DNA from 2 places in the Blautia sp. AF17-9LB genome. Region 2 is predicted to be linked to the other one. Evidence: riboswitches for the same ligand, from Rfam matches in the RefSeq annotation. Region 2 holds a riboswitch; the other holds the start of a gene.
The links. Region 2 has a riboswitch for cobalamin ahead of DWX00_RS08960 (sirohydrochlorin cobaltochelatase). Riboswitches for the same ligand answer to the same signal wherever they lie in the genome.
Positions count from the first base shown of each region.

Region 1: another riboswitch for cobalamin. It lies ahead of DWX00_RS18100 (hypothetical protein); the one in region 2 lies ahead of DWX00_RS08960 (sirohydrochlorin cobaltochelatase).

Region 1 covers NZ_QUGU01000023.1:47,559-55,535, forward strand. Annotated here, with positions in the region: gene DWX00_RS18100 (hypothetical protein) at 1-1,924, opposite strand, end outside; cobalamin riboswitch at 2,204-2,407, opposite strand; gene DWX00_RS18105 (DUF885 domain-containing protein) at 2,527-4,293, shown strand; gene DWX00_RS18110 (polysaccharide deacetylase) at 4,384-5,853, opposite strand; gene DWX00_RS18115 (TrmH family RNA methyltransferase) at 6,029-6,799, opposite strand; gene DWX00_RS18120 (potassium channel family protein) at 6,811-7,467, opposite strand; gene DWX00_RS18125 (TrkH family potassium uptake protein) at 7,483-7,977, opposite strand, start outside.
Region 2 covers NZ_QUGU01000007.1:36,418-44,394, reverse strand. Annotated here, with positions in the region: gene DWX00_RS08990 (HelD family protein) at 1-30, shown strand, start outside; gene DWX00_RS08985 (alpha-amylase family glycosyl hydrolase) at 89-1,633, opposite strand; gene DWX00_RS08980 (AraC family transcriptional regulator) at 1,832-2,707, shown strand; gene DWX00_RS08975 (TrmH family RNA methyltransferase) at 2,799-3,623, opposite strand; gene DWX00_RS08970 (DUF2798 domain-containing protein) at 3,983-4,441, shown strand; gene DWX00_RS08965 (hypothetical protein) at 4,554-5,165, opposite strand; gene DWX00_RS08960 (sirohydrochlorin cobaltochelatase) at 5,305-6,609, opposite strand; cobalamin riboswitch at 6,904-7,097, opposite strand; gene DWX00_RS08955 (amino acid ABC transporter ATP-binding/permease protein) at 7,161-7,977, opposite strand, start outside.

The DNA.
Region 1 (7,977 bases), on a different contig from region 2:
TCATTTTTCCATCTTTTGCAGTCAGTTTTACTTTGACTACTTTAAACATTGCTGCACCAGTCTCAGCAGTTGCTTCGTAGATACCGTCTGCAATTTTGTTTGTCTCATCTGCCGGAAGATCTGAGGTCTTTTTCAGACTTGCTGATGCGATGGTGATGGTTCTTGCATACCATTTGTCCCGTTTTTCAGAATGGGATGCAACGGTAAGCGGCTGATCAAGTGCTGCTACCGGGATTTCATACTGCATTCCGGTTTTGGTCTGTCCGTCATCGGTCGTATAATCCGCTGTTCCGATGCCCGCGATCCATGCGCTCTTATCTGCAGCAGCTGCCTCTTCCGGAGTTCCCATATACAGGTAGTCATAAGCAACACCGCTTAAGGTGATCTTAGCTTTCATATCACCATCTTTTACGGTCAGCTCCACAGCCACTACTTTGAACATCTGAGCACCCGTCTCGGCGGTTCCGCTGTAAATGCCATTTGGAACTTTAGATGGCTCCGGGGTCGGCGTTGCGGTTGGTGCCGGGATCTCAGTCGGTTCCGGGGTTACGGTCGGTTCCGGGGTTGGTGTAACATCTGGTGTTTTCGTTCCCGGAATCACAAAGTAAAGCTGCTGTTTCGTATACCAGGTTCCGTCTTTCTTTCCAAGAACAATCGGAACGGTTGTGCCGGCTTTGTCAGCATCTACTTCAAACGCAAAGGAAAAACCGTCGTTTGCTTCCTGCATTCCCTGAATAACCGGTGCTTTTGCAAGGTCATCATTATTTCCAAAATACAGTTTATCAAACGATGTGTTGTTTGTTTTCAGGGTAAGAACAAGTTTGTCGCCCTTGTTGATCATGGTTGCCTCAGAGATGAGGAACATTTTGAATGCTTGACCGTTGTCCTTTACAACAGGTGCTTCTACGCTGACTGGTGTCTCGGAAGAATCATCGCCTGGTGTTTCACTCGGGGCCGGGGGCTCGGTCGGTTCCGGGGTTACGGTCGGGATTGCAGCGGTGCTGTGGATCGTAACAGTTTTATCAGCCCATGTTTTTTTCTTGGCTGAGCGAACGGCAACATCCATCTGTTTGTCAAGCTCTTCCACCGGAATTTCAAAACGATATCCGGTCTTTTCTGCACCGGTCTTCGTATCCGTATAGGTTTCGCTTCCTGTCGGAGCAATCCAGCTCTTTTCATCTGCTGCGGCAGCTTCTGCTGCTGTTCCCGTATACAGGTAATCATAGCCGGTTCCACTCAGCAGAATGGATGCTTTCAGTTTTCCATCTTTTACGATGAGTCTGGAAGAAATCACACGGAACATGCTTCCGGTTGCTTCTGCAGAAGTCTCATACTCACCATCTGCCGGTTTTGCTGCTTCCGCTGCTTTTGTTTCTTTCTCCTCGGCTGTATTGGATGCCTCATTTTTGGTTGTTTCTTTTACTTCCGTTTTCGGCTGTTCTGCCGCCGGACTGGTATTCTCTTTTACAGCATCTTTGGTTTCTTCTTTTGCCGGTGTTTCTTTTTTAGCATCCTTGGAAGTCTCATCTGCTGCTTCCGGCTCTTTTTCTGTGGTATCGGCAGTCTCTTCACCGTCTTTTGCAGTGTCCTCTGCAGTATCTTCCGAAGCATCCTCATCTGCAGATGGTGTCTCGGTCTCGTCAGATCCTGCCGGTGTCTGATCCTCTGCAGGCGCAACCGGTGTTTCCGTCGGCTCTTCTGCCGGAGTCTCTGCAGTGCTTTCACTGCTCTCGGTTTCTGCCGGTGTTGTTTCCGGTTCTGCCGTCTCTGCTGTTTCTTCGCTCTGCAGCGCTTCCTCTGCGGCTGCGCTGCTTTCTGTCTGTGCTGCTTTTTCCTGCGTATCTGCTAATACGCTGGCAGTCGGGCTCATGATCATGGACGCCGACAACAGCAGTGCCAGAAATTTGCTTGAATTTCCTTTCATAACTTCTCCTTTTCTTCGGATATCCTTCGCGCATCTGCTCCGGATTCCGTCTGACTTTTTCAGGCAGCTGGGCGGTGCCTGTCCCCGTCAATGATGTCTCCCTGCAAGTAATCTTGTTTTTGAGGACACATTTTTTCTGCGAAAAGACAAACAGACATCTGCTTTTTCTGCAAAAGAGTTTCTCCACCGGAGCTCTTTTTCGGACGCATGGCGACAAAAAAGCAGATGTCCGATTTTGCTTCGTACATCTTTCCATGAATATATGCTTTCATCGGAAGCGATTCACTAACCTTTCCAGCAGGTTTCCTGACTCGCAGATCTTCACGGCAGCCGCGCCTTCTCATGCGTTTCGCACAATGGCATTTCTGCAGCTAACACTCCCTGCTTACAGTGACCGGATCGCTCAGGATTTCCACCTGATTCCCTTTTATCTTCGCGGATTCTTTTTCAAATCCGTTCCGCACTGAAAAGTCCCTTATTTCATTCGTTACTGATTATAGCAAAGCCGTTTTGGAAAGTCAAATGAAAGGCCACGGAAAAAGCGCATAAAATCAGCATTTTTTTCATACTTTATGATAACTGTCCGCACCGGAGCCTATTCTATGAAACCAGCTTCTCTGCACCGCCGCATCCTGTTCCCTCTGCTTCTGTGCGGCGGACTTCTTTTCGCCCTGCTGTTCTGGTATTTTTCCCCGTTCTTTTCCCCTGGTGAGAACCGCCGGTTTTCCGCGTATGTGGAGGAACGGTTCCACTCCGAGGTAACCTCTTCTGCCATCACGCTCCACTATACCCTCGCTGATCCGGCTTCCCGCGGAATTGCCCCCGGCACCGCCTCGTTCGGCACGGTTTCCATCCCTGACCGCACCTCATATGATGCCCTGCTGCAGAGTGTGGAAACAACGCTCACATCCTTTCATCGCAACCGCCTCTCCGCGGAAAATCAGATCACGCTCGATCTTCTGCTCTACGAGCTGGACTGCGAGAAAATGCCGGGCAGCACCAGCCTTCTTGCGGAACCGCTCGGTCCGTCGCTCGGGATTCAGGCACAGCTTCCCATTCTGCTCGCAGAGTACCCGTTCCGCACACAGCAGGATATCGCCGATTACCTCCATCTTCTGCAGGATCTCCCGCGCTATTTCTCCGACCTCATCGCACTCGAGCAGGAAAAATCCCGGCAGGGCGTGTTTCAGAATGACCTTGCGGTCGATGGCATTATCCGCCAGTGCAGTGCTTTTCTCGCCGACGCGGATACACCGGAAAGCCATCTGCTCCACACCGTTTTTCAGAATAAACTGCAGGCGTCTTCACTGTTTTCTGAGGCGGAAAGGAATCTCTGTCTGCAGACGCATGAAAAACTCCTTACCTCCTGTGTTTTTCCCGCCTACCGCTCTCTTTCCGATGCGCTTTCTTCACTCTGCGGCAAAGGAACGCAGAACGCCGGCGGTCTTTCCCGGCAGGAAGACGGACTTTCCTACTATGCGTATCTTCTCCGCAGCCGCGTCGGTGTTGACGCTTCACCGGAGGAGCTGACCCGCCTTTTAACACAGCAGCTTGCGGACCAGTGTGCCGAAATGCAGATCATTCTCGATCAGAATCCGTCGCTCTCCCTCTCAGAGCAGGCGCTCGTGCTGCCGTTCTCCACGCCGGAGGAAATGCTTGCCGATCTGCAGAATGCCGTTTCTGAAGATTTTCCCGTTCTTTCGGGTATCGCATACGAAGTAAAGACCGTGGATGACTCTCTCAAGGATTTTTTAAGCCCCGCCTTTTATCTCACACCGCCCGCCGATGTCAATTCACCCAACTCCATTTACCTGAATCCCGCGGATGAGATGACCGGCATCGAGCTGTATTCCACACTTGCCCACGAGGGCTTTCCCGGCCATCTGTACCAGACCGTCTCGTTCTCGCGCTCCGACCCGCTTCTGATCCGCCGTCTCTACGCGCCGTCGGGTTATGTGGAAGGATGGGCAACTTACGTTGAATCATATGCCTGCCGCTACGCCGCACGTAATCTCGATGCAAACACGCAGGCGCTCTGCCGTCTCTGGTATCTGAACCGCTCGGTGCATCTTACCCTCTGCTCGCTGCTGGATCTCGGAATCCACAGCCAGGGATGGCTCCTCTCGGATGCGTCAGCCTTTCTGGCGCAGTTCGGCATCACGGATGCGTCGGCCGCTGCCTCTTTATATCAGTATATTCTCGAGACACCGGCGAACTATCTGAAATACTGTGTCGGATCGCTCTCGTTTTCACAGCTCCTCTCGGAAGTGCAGGAACAGGAAGGTGACTCATTCTCATTGATCGGTTTCCATGAAAAACTGCTCCGTCTCGGGCCTCTGCCGTTTCCGCTCGTAGAAAAATATCTGTAAACGGTTCGCCCTGCTGAAAAAAAGATCTCACAAACTTTCTTCTATAAATAATAGAAAGTTCTGTGAGATCTTTTTCATTTTCAAAATTCTTTAACCTAAATTGTAAAGAGATGGATCTGTCGGCCGCTGCGGATCAATAACAGAGGCAGAATCAAACAGATCGCTTGTTCTGTCCTCGCCGCCTCCGTAGAGGTTCTGGTACAGACGGTATCCATCCAGGTTTCTTCGTCCCATACGCAGGTAATTGTCTCTTACCTGAACAAAATACTGGGAGGAATCTACGTTGCAGTAGATGTTGAAGCCCTGGCTCTTTAAGTAAGCAAACTTCTCATTGTCCATCGTGTAATCGTGCCAGTCGGAAAGATCCTGTCCATGTGCAAAGATGATGATATCGCTTCCGCCGATGAGCGGTGCAACATACGTCAGCCATTTCTCGGTATCCGCCTGGATCGTCTCGATCGGTTTGTCGCCGACACGGATATGGCCCCAGGTATGGCTTGCGAATGTCCAGCCGTCTGCTTTGATCGCATTGGCTACTTTTTTCGCCTCCTCGCACTCTTTATCCCAGTCGAAATCCGGGTGTGCATCAAGCCATGCTACCTGATCATCCGTCAGATCTTCTCTCGTCTTGTAATCACCGTCGGTGCGGTATCCGAGGATTCCATCGTAGCCGGTCAGTGCTACGGTTCCGCGCGCATTGTGGTATACGGCATCCGGATGCGCTTCGATAAACTGATCCATCAGCGGGATACAGTCGTAAGCACCGGTCACAACAGTTCCGTCATCCTGAATATATTCGCAGGTCGGTTTTCCGTCGTCGCCGACTACCATCTTGCTGGCAATACCGCGTCCGTCGTAAGAGTGGTAATAGGAAAGGTCATCCAGAGAAAGAACGAATGCTTTCTTGCCCTCCGGCAGGTAAATGTCCCCTTCCTCGTAATGAACGGTTCCGTCATCATCTACGGTCTTTTTCACGAGATCGTTGATCGAAACCATGACATATCCTCTGTCGTACATCTGCTGGGTAATCGCGTTGAACTCATCCACGGTGGTCATCCACTGGCAGAAGCCTGCGGTCTGTGCGTTGTCCTGATAGAACGCTTTCTGCGGATCGACTACAAGAGAATGATAGAAAATGTGGGTTACTTCGTTGACGTTGACGCGCACACAGGCATCTCTCGTGCTGGTGTACTCTGCTACTTTTGTGATGATATCCGCGTCGGTCGCTGCGCCCTCTACGCTCTGGAGCTTTTCAATGGCTCCATCGTAATCGTATGTCTGCGCAAGTGCATCGGCTTCCGCCATAATCTGTGCTTTCGTTGTCGGCGCTTCAGCACTTCCCGTGCTGTCCGACGATACGGAACCGTCCACCTCTGCTGTTTTCTGATCCTCTTTTTCCTGTGCTTTCTGCTGGATTTTTTCTGTTCCTCCGGCCAAAGCCCAGACTCCAATGCCGAAGATGACAAGCAGAACACATAGAATTCCTGTTTTGATCATCAGCGCACGCTTCCGCTTTCTTCTTCGGAGCTCCTTTTTACTGATGTTTTTTTTCTCACTCATTTTTCCTTCCTCCCAAAACAGCTTTTGCTTTTCTGGCAAATATTACAGTTTTACCGGACTGACAGAAATTCAGCCCGGACTCTGCTCTTTCTATTTTAGCTCAAAATACCGGTTCTGTCGAGTAGGTTTCCGGCAGGTTAAGAGAAATGTAAGAAAACCGGTAACGCTCTTTCTTTTATGCGCGCTGGCCGTGTGCCTCATACATGAGAACGGCGGATGCAATCGCTGCGTTTAACGACTCCACTTTTCCTTCCATCGGAATACGGATCAGGCACTCGGCGGCCTCTGCCATTGCATCGGTCAGGCCGTTTCCCTCATTTCCGATCAGGAATGCCGTTCCTTTTGTGTAATCCTCCTCGCGGTAGGAATGCACGCCGTGCAGATGTGCCGCGTACGTACAGATCTTCCGCGCTTTTAAGCCTTTTACAAATCCGACCGCATCGTCGACGATCAGAAACGGCATACGGTAAATCGAGCCCATCGTCGAGCGAATCGTTTTCGGATTGAAGATATCCGCGGTACCGCGGCTCATGATGATGCCGGTGACTCCTGCGCCCTCTGCGGTGCGGATGATTGTTCCGACATTTCCAGGGTCCTGCAGATCCTCAAGTACCATCAGAAGCGGTGTCTTTCCGTTGTCCATCACCTCCTCTTCGGTGTAATGCGGCATGCGGATCATACTTAAAACACCCTGCGGCGTCTTCGTGTCGCACATGGACTGGAACACGCGGTCGTCCACTACTTCGTATTCTGTCCCGTCGGACGGCATTTCATGCATTTTGCTGCCGCTCTCAGACACATATACTTTTTTCAGCCATTCCCGCGGCGCTTCCTGGAACATTTTCCAGCCCTCCGCCACGAAAACATCCTGCTCCCGGCGTTCTTTTGCTTTTTTGTTCAGCGCAATAATGTTTTTTACCTGTGCATTGCTGCTGCTTGTAATCATGAATGGTCCCCTCATTTCCTGTTTTTCATCAATTTGGCAAGTTCTTTGTTTTCGCCGATCAGAATCAGCACTTCCTCTGCGCGGAGCAGCGTCTTCGGATTGACCGTGACACGGATGTCTTCCCCGTCCTTGACGGCGATTACGTTGATACTGTATTTCTTCCGCAGATCCAGCTCCTCGAGGTTATGCCCCGTCCACTCTTCCGGCACGGGAAGCTCTACCATGGAGAACGAATCCGACAGCATGAAGAAGTCCTGGAAGCCACCGGAAATCAGGCTTTTTCCGAGGCGGATGCCCGTCTCACTCTCCGCCATCACGACGCGGTCCGCGCCGACTTTTTTCAAAATATTGGCATGCATCTGGCTCATGCCCTTTGCGATGACGAGCGGCACGCCCGCCTCTTTTGCCTGCAGGGTGGCGAGGATGCTCGACTCCATATTTTCAGAGATGCCGACGATCACGACATCCATGTTGCTGATGCCAAGCGATGCAAAAACACGGCTGTCGGTGATGTCCGCGCGCGCCGCATATGTGACGAGATCGGCGATCTCCTGTACCAGCTCCGGGTCTTTATCGACTGCGAGCACTTCTTTTCCTGCCTGTGCCAGCGTCGTCGCCACGGCGAAGCCGAATTTTCCAAGTCCGATGACTGCGTATTGTTTACTCATGTTTTTTCTCCTCTTTTATCCAATCAGCACCCGCTGTTCCGGGCGCTGGATATCCACATCTTTTCTTCCGCTTCTCCGCCGCAGTGCGATGGCCAGCGTAACCGGTCCAAGACGTCCCATGAACATGACCAGAATTACGATGATTTTTCCCGCCGCCGGAAGTGTCGGCGTAAGCGACCGCGTCAGTCCCACGGTTGCCACAGCGGAAACGATCTCATACAGGCAGTCCAGCAGAGGACTTCCGGTGACAGAGATCAGAAGCACCGTCGCGGTGAATGCCATCGTCAGTGCGAAGAAGAAAATAACGACCGCGGTGCGGATGTTTTCTTCCATGACCTTCCGTCCCCAGACCACGGTGTCGGAATCGCCGCGGATGTAGGATGCGACGACCACGAGCAGAATCGCAACAGTCGTCGTCTTGACACCGCCCGCCGTTCCCATCGGAGAGCCGCCGATGAACATGAGGATCATACTTACCATCGCGGAGCCGTCCGAGAAGTTTGCCTGCGG
Region 2 (7,977 bases):
TTGCATGAGCTGAGAGTGTATCATATTTAAAAACAGGGAGATCCTCCGAAAAAATTCGATTGGATCTCCCTGTCATTTTTATTTTCGATCAGATATGATAGAATCCTGCGGACTGTGCCGGGATGGTGATGGTTCCGTCTTTGGATTCTGCTTTTCCTCCGATCGTGTAGAGGGCATCCTTCAGCTCTGCACTGTATGGGAAGGACTGCTCTTTGTCGGATGGGTTGATGATAACGAGGACTTTTTCACCCTCAGCCTCACGGACGTATGCCAGCGGATACTGGTTTTTCTCTGCATAAACGAACTCGATGGTTCCGCGGCTTAAGAGTGCTTTGCTGCTCTGGCGAATCTGGATGAGTTTTTTAACTTCGTGGTACAGGGAATCCGGATCGGCCATCTGTGCTTTGGCGGTCGGACGGTCTTTGCCCGGGTCCATGGTGATGTAGAGGTCACTGGCCGGTGCGCTGGAGAATCCTGCGTTGGTGCTGTCATCCCACTGCATCGGAGAACGGGAACCGGTGCGGTTGTATCCGCCCTCAACGGATTTCAGGCCTTCGACGTAGCGCATACCGATTTCATCACCGTAGTAGATGAACGGCGCACCTGGCATGGAAAGAAGGAAAGCGAAAGCAATTTTCAGCTCATCCCCCTGCAGACGGCGTGCCAGACGGTCCATATCATGGTTTCCGGACGGGATGCAGATCAGGCCTTTCTGTGCGGTCTTATTGTAGTTGGTTTTGTAGGTCTCTACAAACTCAGAGATATCTCCTTTTCCGCGTTTGGAGAAGAATGGCTCATCGCAGCGGAACAGATCGTTGTAATGGGACGGTCCAAAGTGAAGCAGGAAGTCCATGTGGAAGCCGCCCTGTAAGGATTTGTCCGGCTCGCCCCACTCGGATACCATGGCTGCATCCGGGAACTCGGCGTCGAGGAATTTCCGTACCTGCTGCCACAGGCGGATGGTTCCTTTGCCTTCCTGATCGTTCTTTACCAGAGAGCCCGCCATATCGACACGGAAGCCGTCGCAGCCCATGTTCAGCCAGAATCTCATGACATCTTCCATCGCTGCCAGCGTTGCCTGCGGTCCCTCATCATCAAAGGACTGCTGCCACGGTTTTTCCGGATCCGGCTGATAAAAGCCGTAGTTCAGGGCCGGCTGGTTGGAGAAGAAGTTGATGGCGCAGGCGCCGTCACGCTCGGAAATGCCGCGCAGGCTTCCCATTCCTTCCGGTGCTTCCCATACGTTATTGGTCCATACGTAGCGGTCTGTAAATTCATTGCGGTCTGCTTTCATGGATTCTTTGAACCATGGATGCTCAACAGATGTATGGCCCGGAACCAGGTCGAGCAGAACGTGCATGTCACGTTTGTGTGCCTCTTCGAAAACTCTCTTCAGATCCTCATTCGTTCCGTAGCGCGGTGCAACGCGGCAGTAATCTGCGACATCGTATCCTGCATCACCGAATGGGGACAGGAAGCACGGGTTGATCCAGATGGCGTTGCAGCCCAGTTCCTTGATGTAGTCTAATTTTTCGATGATACCCTGGAAATCTCCGATTCCGTCGGCGTTGGTGTCGTTGAAGGACTGCGGGTAAATCTCATAAAATACTGCGTTATCTAACCATTTTGACATTTTTTCTTTTCCTCTTTCGCTCTTATTTCTGCTGTATTTTCGTCGTTGCAGCAAGTGTTTCTATATGATATATTACTACTGTATCCGCTGAAATACCAGTAATTTCCTATTTCATTCTAATACTATTCTATGATTTTATGCATGCCGCGCTCTGCCATTTCCGGCATTTTACGGACATGCTTTTTGGAGGATGATTTTATGATGCTTTCTGCTGCGAAAGAAAAACGCCAGCACGGCTCCATGCAGGTTCCCTACAGTTATTATGACTGCCGGATGCCCGACTATTTTCCCGGCGTACCGCTGCACTGGCACGGGGAGATGGAGCTGAATTATATCAAACGCGGAACGGGGTATTTTCAGTATGAGGACCGTCTGCTTACGGCGCATGCCGGTGATATTTTTCTGATTCAGCCGAACCTCGTACATGCCATTCTGCCCGCCGAGCAGGAGTCGATGTTTTATGATACGATTGTTTTCCACCAGAATATGCTGATCGGCGGGTATGACGACCGCAGCTACACGGAAATTCTGCAGCCGTTTTTCTCCGCCCGGCGCCGCATCCAGGCACCGATTTCACCCGAACATTCCGGTTATGCTGCACTTTCTGCATCCGTCCATCAGATTTTCCGCTGCATCCGTGAAAACTCTGCTGTCTCCGATCTTCTGCTGAAAAGTGAGCTGCTCCGCTTCTTCTATCTGCTCGCCGCATCGCCGGAACTCTGCACCGATCGTCCCGCCATGCCTGCGGCTGCTGAAAACCTGCGGCCTGTGCTCGCCTATATCCAGGAGCACTTCGCCGACCCGATTACCATAGAGGAACTTGCCAGGCTGTCGCATTTGAGCAAAAGCTATTTTATGAGCTGTTTTAAGCAGACCTTCGGACTCGGGGCCGTTGAATATCTGACACAGCTTCGGATCAAAGCCGCCTGCGAGGCGCTGCGCAGTACGACGCGGAGTGTGTCCGAAATCGCGTACGACAATGGTTTCCGCAACCTTTCCAACTTCAACCGGCAGTTCCGAAGCAAAGTGGGATGTACGCCGCAGATGTATCGGAAGGAATTTCAAAATTCATAAATTCAAAAAGGGATGCATCAAAATATGCATCCCGAAAATCTATCTCTGATCCTATTTTTATTCCGTAATCTCCGGTACCGACGGAACATCTTTATCTTCTTCCCGCCAGCTCCCAGAATGCGACAGCGCTCGCCGCAGCGACGTTCAGTGAATCCACACCGTGTGTCATCGGAATCAGCACGGTTGCATCTGTTTCAGCGATCGTATCACTTGCCAGTCCGTCACCCTCGGTTCCGAGCAGAATGGCGAGCTTTTCATGCGTTTTCAACGACGGATCATCCATCGGAACGGAGTCTTCTTTTAATGCCATCGCAACGGTATAAAATCCAAGTTCCTGCAGTGCAGCAATTCCCTGCTCCGGCCAGTAACTGCCGCCTGGCAGCACGGTCCATGGGACCTGGAAGACATTTCCCATGCTCACGCGGATGGCGCGGCGGTACAGCGGGTTGCTGCAGCCTGATGTGAGAAGCACGGCATCGATGCCAAGCGCGGCGGCAGAACGGAAAATCGCACCGACATTCGTCGGGTTCACGACATTTTCCAGAATCGCCACGCGGCGGGCATTCCGGCAGATTTCCTCCATAGCCGGAAGCGTGCGGCGGTGCATCGCGCAGAGCATGCCGCGCGTGAGGGCAAAGCCTGTGAGTTGTTCCAGCACCTTCGTCTCTGCTGTATAGACCGGCGCGTCCGGGCAGTGCGCAAAGAGTGCTTCGTTTGCGGCAAGCTCTGCGCTTCCGGCAAGGAACGAAACCGGTTCATATCCGGCATCCAGCGCACGCTCGATGACACGCGGACTCTCCGCAAGAAAAAGGCCTGGCTGCGGTTCATAATAGTGCAATAACTGCGGTTCTGAAAGACGCGCATACACGTCGAGCTCCGGCGCCGCAAAGTTTTCGATTTTTCTGATCTCTGACATAATATTGATTTCCTTTTGCGTTTTCTCTTTGTTTTCACTATGTTCTATTGTAGCAATCCCGCTCCCGTTTCGCAATCCATTCTTTTTCCCGCCGGTGCCGTTCCCCGCACCATTCGCCAAACCGTGCTTCCAGCACGCATCGAATTTTCTTGTTTATCTGTCTTTTTTAAAAATTTCTCAATTTCCTCTTGCCAAACGCCGCCAGAGACGTTATAATAATCGACGGTTCAAAATTAAAAACTGCAGAAAAGATTGGTATCAGATTGGAAACGGCACAAGTGCATTGCTTGGTTAACGAACAACACATGTGTCTTTTTTGCGCCCATTTTTCAAAATTGCAAAGAAAAGGAGAACAATCGATGCCAAAAACAAAATTTCAAAACGTTGTATTTACCCTCATGATGTCCTTTCTGATGGTCTATGCCATGATCTGCTACAACATTTCCATGAACATCGGCGGAATGACAAATCAGGTCTTTCTGATGGCGTTTCACGAGATGATAATCATGTGGCCGGCCGCTTTTATCCTCGAGTTTTTCCTCGTGGATCATCTGGCTCACAAATTAGCTTTTTGCATGGTAACACCGCAGGATCGTCCGATCGTAATCACGCTGGCAATTTCCATTATGATTATTGCTATTATGTGTCCGATTATGAGTTTTATTGCAACGCTGCTGTTTAAAAATGCCGGAAAGGAATTCGTTGCTGTCTGGCTCCAGACCACGTTTTTAAACTTCCCGGTTGCCTTCTTCTGGCAGCTCATGTACTGCGGACCCTTCATCCGTTTTCTGTTCCGCAAACTGTTTCCGGAAAAATAAGAAAAGATATCCACAAAGGCGAACCGCTTTTCCCCTCTCTTTCCACAATTTCTGTGGACAGACGGTGCAAAATGGTTCGCCTTCTGTGGATATCTTTTGTTTTCTTCCGGGATTACTCCTGCGGTACCGGATTGGATACGCTGACTACATGATCATACCAGGTTCCTTTTTTACCAATGATCGCAACATTGAAATCCTCGTCCAGTTTTTCTACCGGGATATCAAAGCCGTACACTTCATCTGTGGTTCCGTCAGAATACGTTACCTCATCTGTGGTCGGCTCGATCAGCTCTGCGCCGTCTGCCTGTGCTTCTTCTTTTGTTCCCACAAAGACATTGACAATGTTTTTGGATACCAGGCTGACGTGGATGGTCATTTTTCCGTCTTTTACCGTCAGGACACCCTTTCCTTCTTTTGCTTCATTGACATGGAACATATTGCTGTCTGTATTGAAGTCTGCCGTATACGTACCGTCTTCCAGCTCTGATGCGCTGCTTTCTCCTGCAGTCTCCGCTGCCGATGCGCTTTCTGCTGAAACATCTGATGTGGATGTACTGCTCTCTGCCTTAGATGCATCCTGTACAGAAGCGGAAGATGCGTCTGCCGCAGAAGACGCAGATACTGCAGATGCAGAAGATGACGCTGCATCCTTTCCGCCACATGCGCCGAGCATGGATACAGTCAGTGCTGCTCCAAGAAAAAGAACTGCCAATTTTTTTCTCATAATAAAATTCCTCCTTGTATCACCTTGAAGCGGATCTTTTTCATCCGCTCAACTTAAAATCCGACAGCACACTGAGTCTCTTCAGCCGTACTGCCGGATCTTATTTTACTCTATTTTACGTTCGGAATACAACCCCTAATTATTCAGCATCGTCCTGAACGCCGTTGCCGTCCATAGCTGCCTTGGTGTGCTGTACATACAGCTGCTCAACAGCATCAATTCTTCCAAGACCTTCGATCTGAGTGTTGATCTCATCGAATGCACCGGATGCCTCAAACTGGCTCTTCCAGGAATCCTCATCCTCGCCTGCCATATCGTTGTTTGCGTGGTCACCTGCAACAACCATCAGCGGACGAAGAATTACTTTCTTGTATCCGGCTGCTTTTACTGCCTCGATCACATTCTCGCAGGCGGTCTCTTCCGGCTCGCCCTCAACGGTTCCGATGAATACGTTTTTGTATCCAAGAGTATCCATCTGTGTCTGCATCTGGCTGTAAGTTACTTTTGCATTGTGGGAAGTACCATGTCCCATAAATACGAAAGCAGTGCCGTCCTCTGCTGCTGCATCCAGACTGTCATAATTTGCAGATTTTACTGCCTGTGCCGTGATTGCTTCTGCAACGGCCTGTTTGTCCTCGTTGATTACGGTAGCGTCACTTCCAACCTCGCCAAGCAGCGGCTCTGCGATGGTTACGGACTCAAATTTATCTTTATAGCTATCTACTGCTTCTTTCAGCTCGTCGTACTCTGCGCCGTGCATCAGATGAGTCGGCTGAATAATCAGTTTTTTCACGCCATTGCTTACAGCTCTTTCCAGTGCCTGATCTACGTTGTCGATCTTCTCGTCATCGCGGGCCTGTACATGGTTGATGATGATCTGTGCAGTGAAGGCACGTCTTACGGACCAGTCCGGATATGCAGCCTGCAGAGCTTTCTCAACGCCTCCGATATCCTCAGCACGGCTGTCGTTGAAGGAAGTACCAAAGCTTACAACCAGAAGCTCATTCTCGCCGATCTCGTCTCCGTTTAACGGATCATCCTTGGAAGCATCCCCTGTGTCTCTTCCGAAGTAATCCGGATCTGCGTTCTCACCTTCTACGAGTTCTTTCTGTGCGTCTGTCAGGGCATCCCATGCCTCTTTTGCTTCTTTGCACTGCTCGTCGGTGTTATCATTTCTTTCCTGTACATAAATTGCGTCAATCAAAGCTGCCACTTTATCTGCTGCCTCCTGGTCTGCATCTGCGGATACCTCTTCAGATGCAGAAGATGCGCTTACGCTGCTGCTTGCTGCTGTGGTGTCTTCCTCAGATGCGGAAGATGCACTTACGCTGCTTGTTGCTGTGCTGCTTGCGCTGCTGCTGGATGCGTTGCTGCTTCCGCATGCGCCGAGCATAGATGTTACCATAGCTGCTGAAATTAAAGCGACTACAAGTTTCTTTTTCATTTTTGTTTTCCTCCCATTTGCTGGTATCTTTGCAACAACCAATATCGGGGACGTTTTACATTTCAAACTATGAGAAACACGCTCCGCGAGTTTCTCAAGTTATCGCGGCAGTCGCTAAGGTCTCGTGCAAGCACGGACTTTGGCTCGTTGCCCGCGTAAATAGAAAGAAGCCCTTTCGTTTTTCAACGAGGGGCTTCCAGTATTTTTATCACAAAGAAAACCATCTCACCCGCTGTGGGGCAAATGTCCGCTTTCCTGTTTTGTACTGCCAGTTCCTCGTGGCACGAACGTAACGTTCCTGTACTGCGAAAGGCAGGTCTCCCGGCTCATTGCTTCAGGATTTGACTCCAGCGCATCGGTCTCCTTCCCGGTTTCCCAGTGGATCATTCCCCTGCTTGCAAAATACGGTGACGAGTTCGTGCAGGATTCACACCTGCTTCCCTTTTCACCGGACACGTATGTCCGACACCTTACACATCGATATTTAATTGTCTTTTCTTTAACGACTGTTAGTGTAGCACATCGTCTTTTCTCTGTCAAGTGCTGTAAAATCAGGAAATCCGGCCATTTTCCATTTCATATACCACATCCGCGACGTTCATCGTGGACACTCTGTGCGATACGAGCACAATGGTTTTCTCTTCTGCCGATTCTTTCAGGGATTTCAGAATAATTCCTTCATTTAAGGAATCAAGATTCGATGTCGGCTCGTCCAGCAGGATCATGGATGCGTCATGCAGGAATGCCCGCGCGATACCGATCCGCTGTTTTTCTCCGCCGGACAGCGTATCGCCGAGTTCTCCGACTTCGGTGTCGTAGCCGTTTGGCAGTGTCATGATGAAATCATGTATGGACACCTTCTTCGCCGCCTCCATAATTTCTTCCCGCGTCGCGCCGGGTTTTGCAATAGCGATATTGTTCGCAATCGAATCGTGGAACAGGTGTGTCTCCTGCGTCACATAGCTTTCCATATCGCGCAGATGCTTTGTCGGGATTTTGCGGACATCGGCTCCGTCCACGGAAACGCGCCCCGTCTGGACATCCCAGAAGCGCATCAGAAGTTTTAAGATCGTCGATTTTCCGGAACCGCTCGCGCCGTGGATGCCGGTGATTTTTCCCGGTTCCAGTTTCAGCGAATACTGATCCAGAATCGTCTCGTCTTCGTAGGCAAACGTTACATTCTGCGCCTCGGCTCCTGCAAATGCGTGGTCACCGCCGGATGCCGCATCTCCCGGAATTTCCTCCACCAGCGGCGCTTCCTCGAGAAGGGAAAGCACACGCTCGCCGCTTGCCAGCGTCTGATTCAGGTTATTCGACAGGCTGGACAGCGCCACGACCGGGCCGAAGGAACCCATCATCGCGACTGTG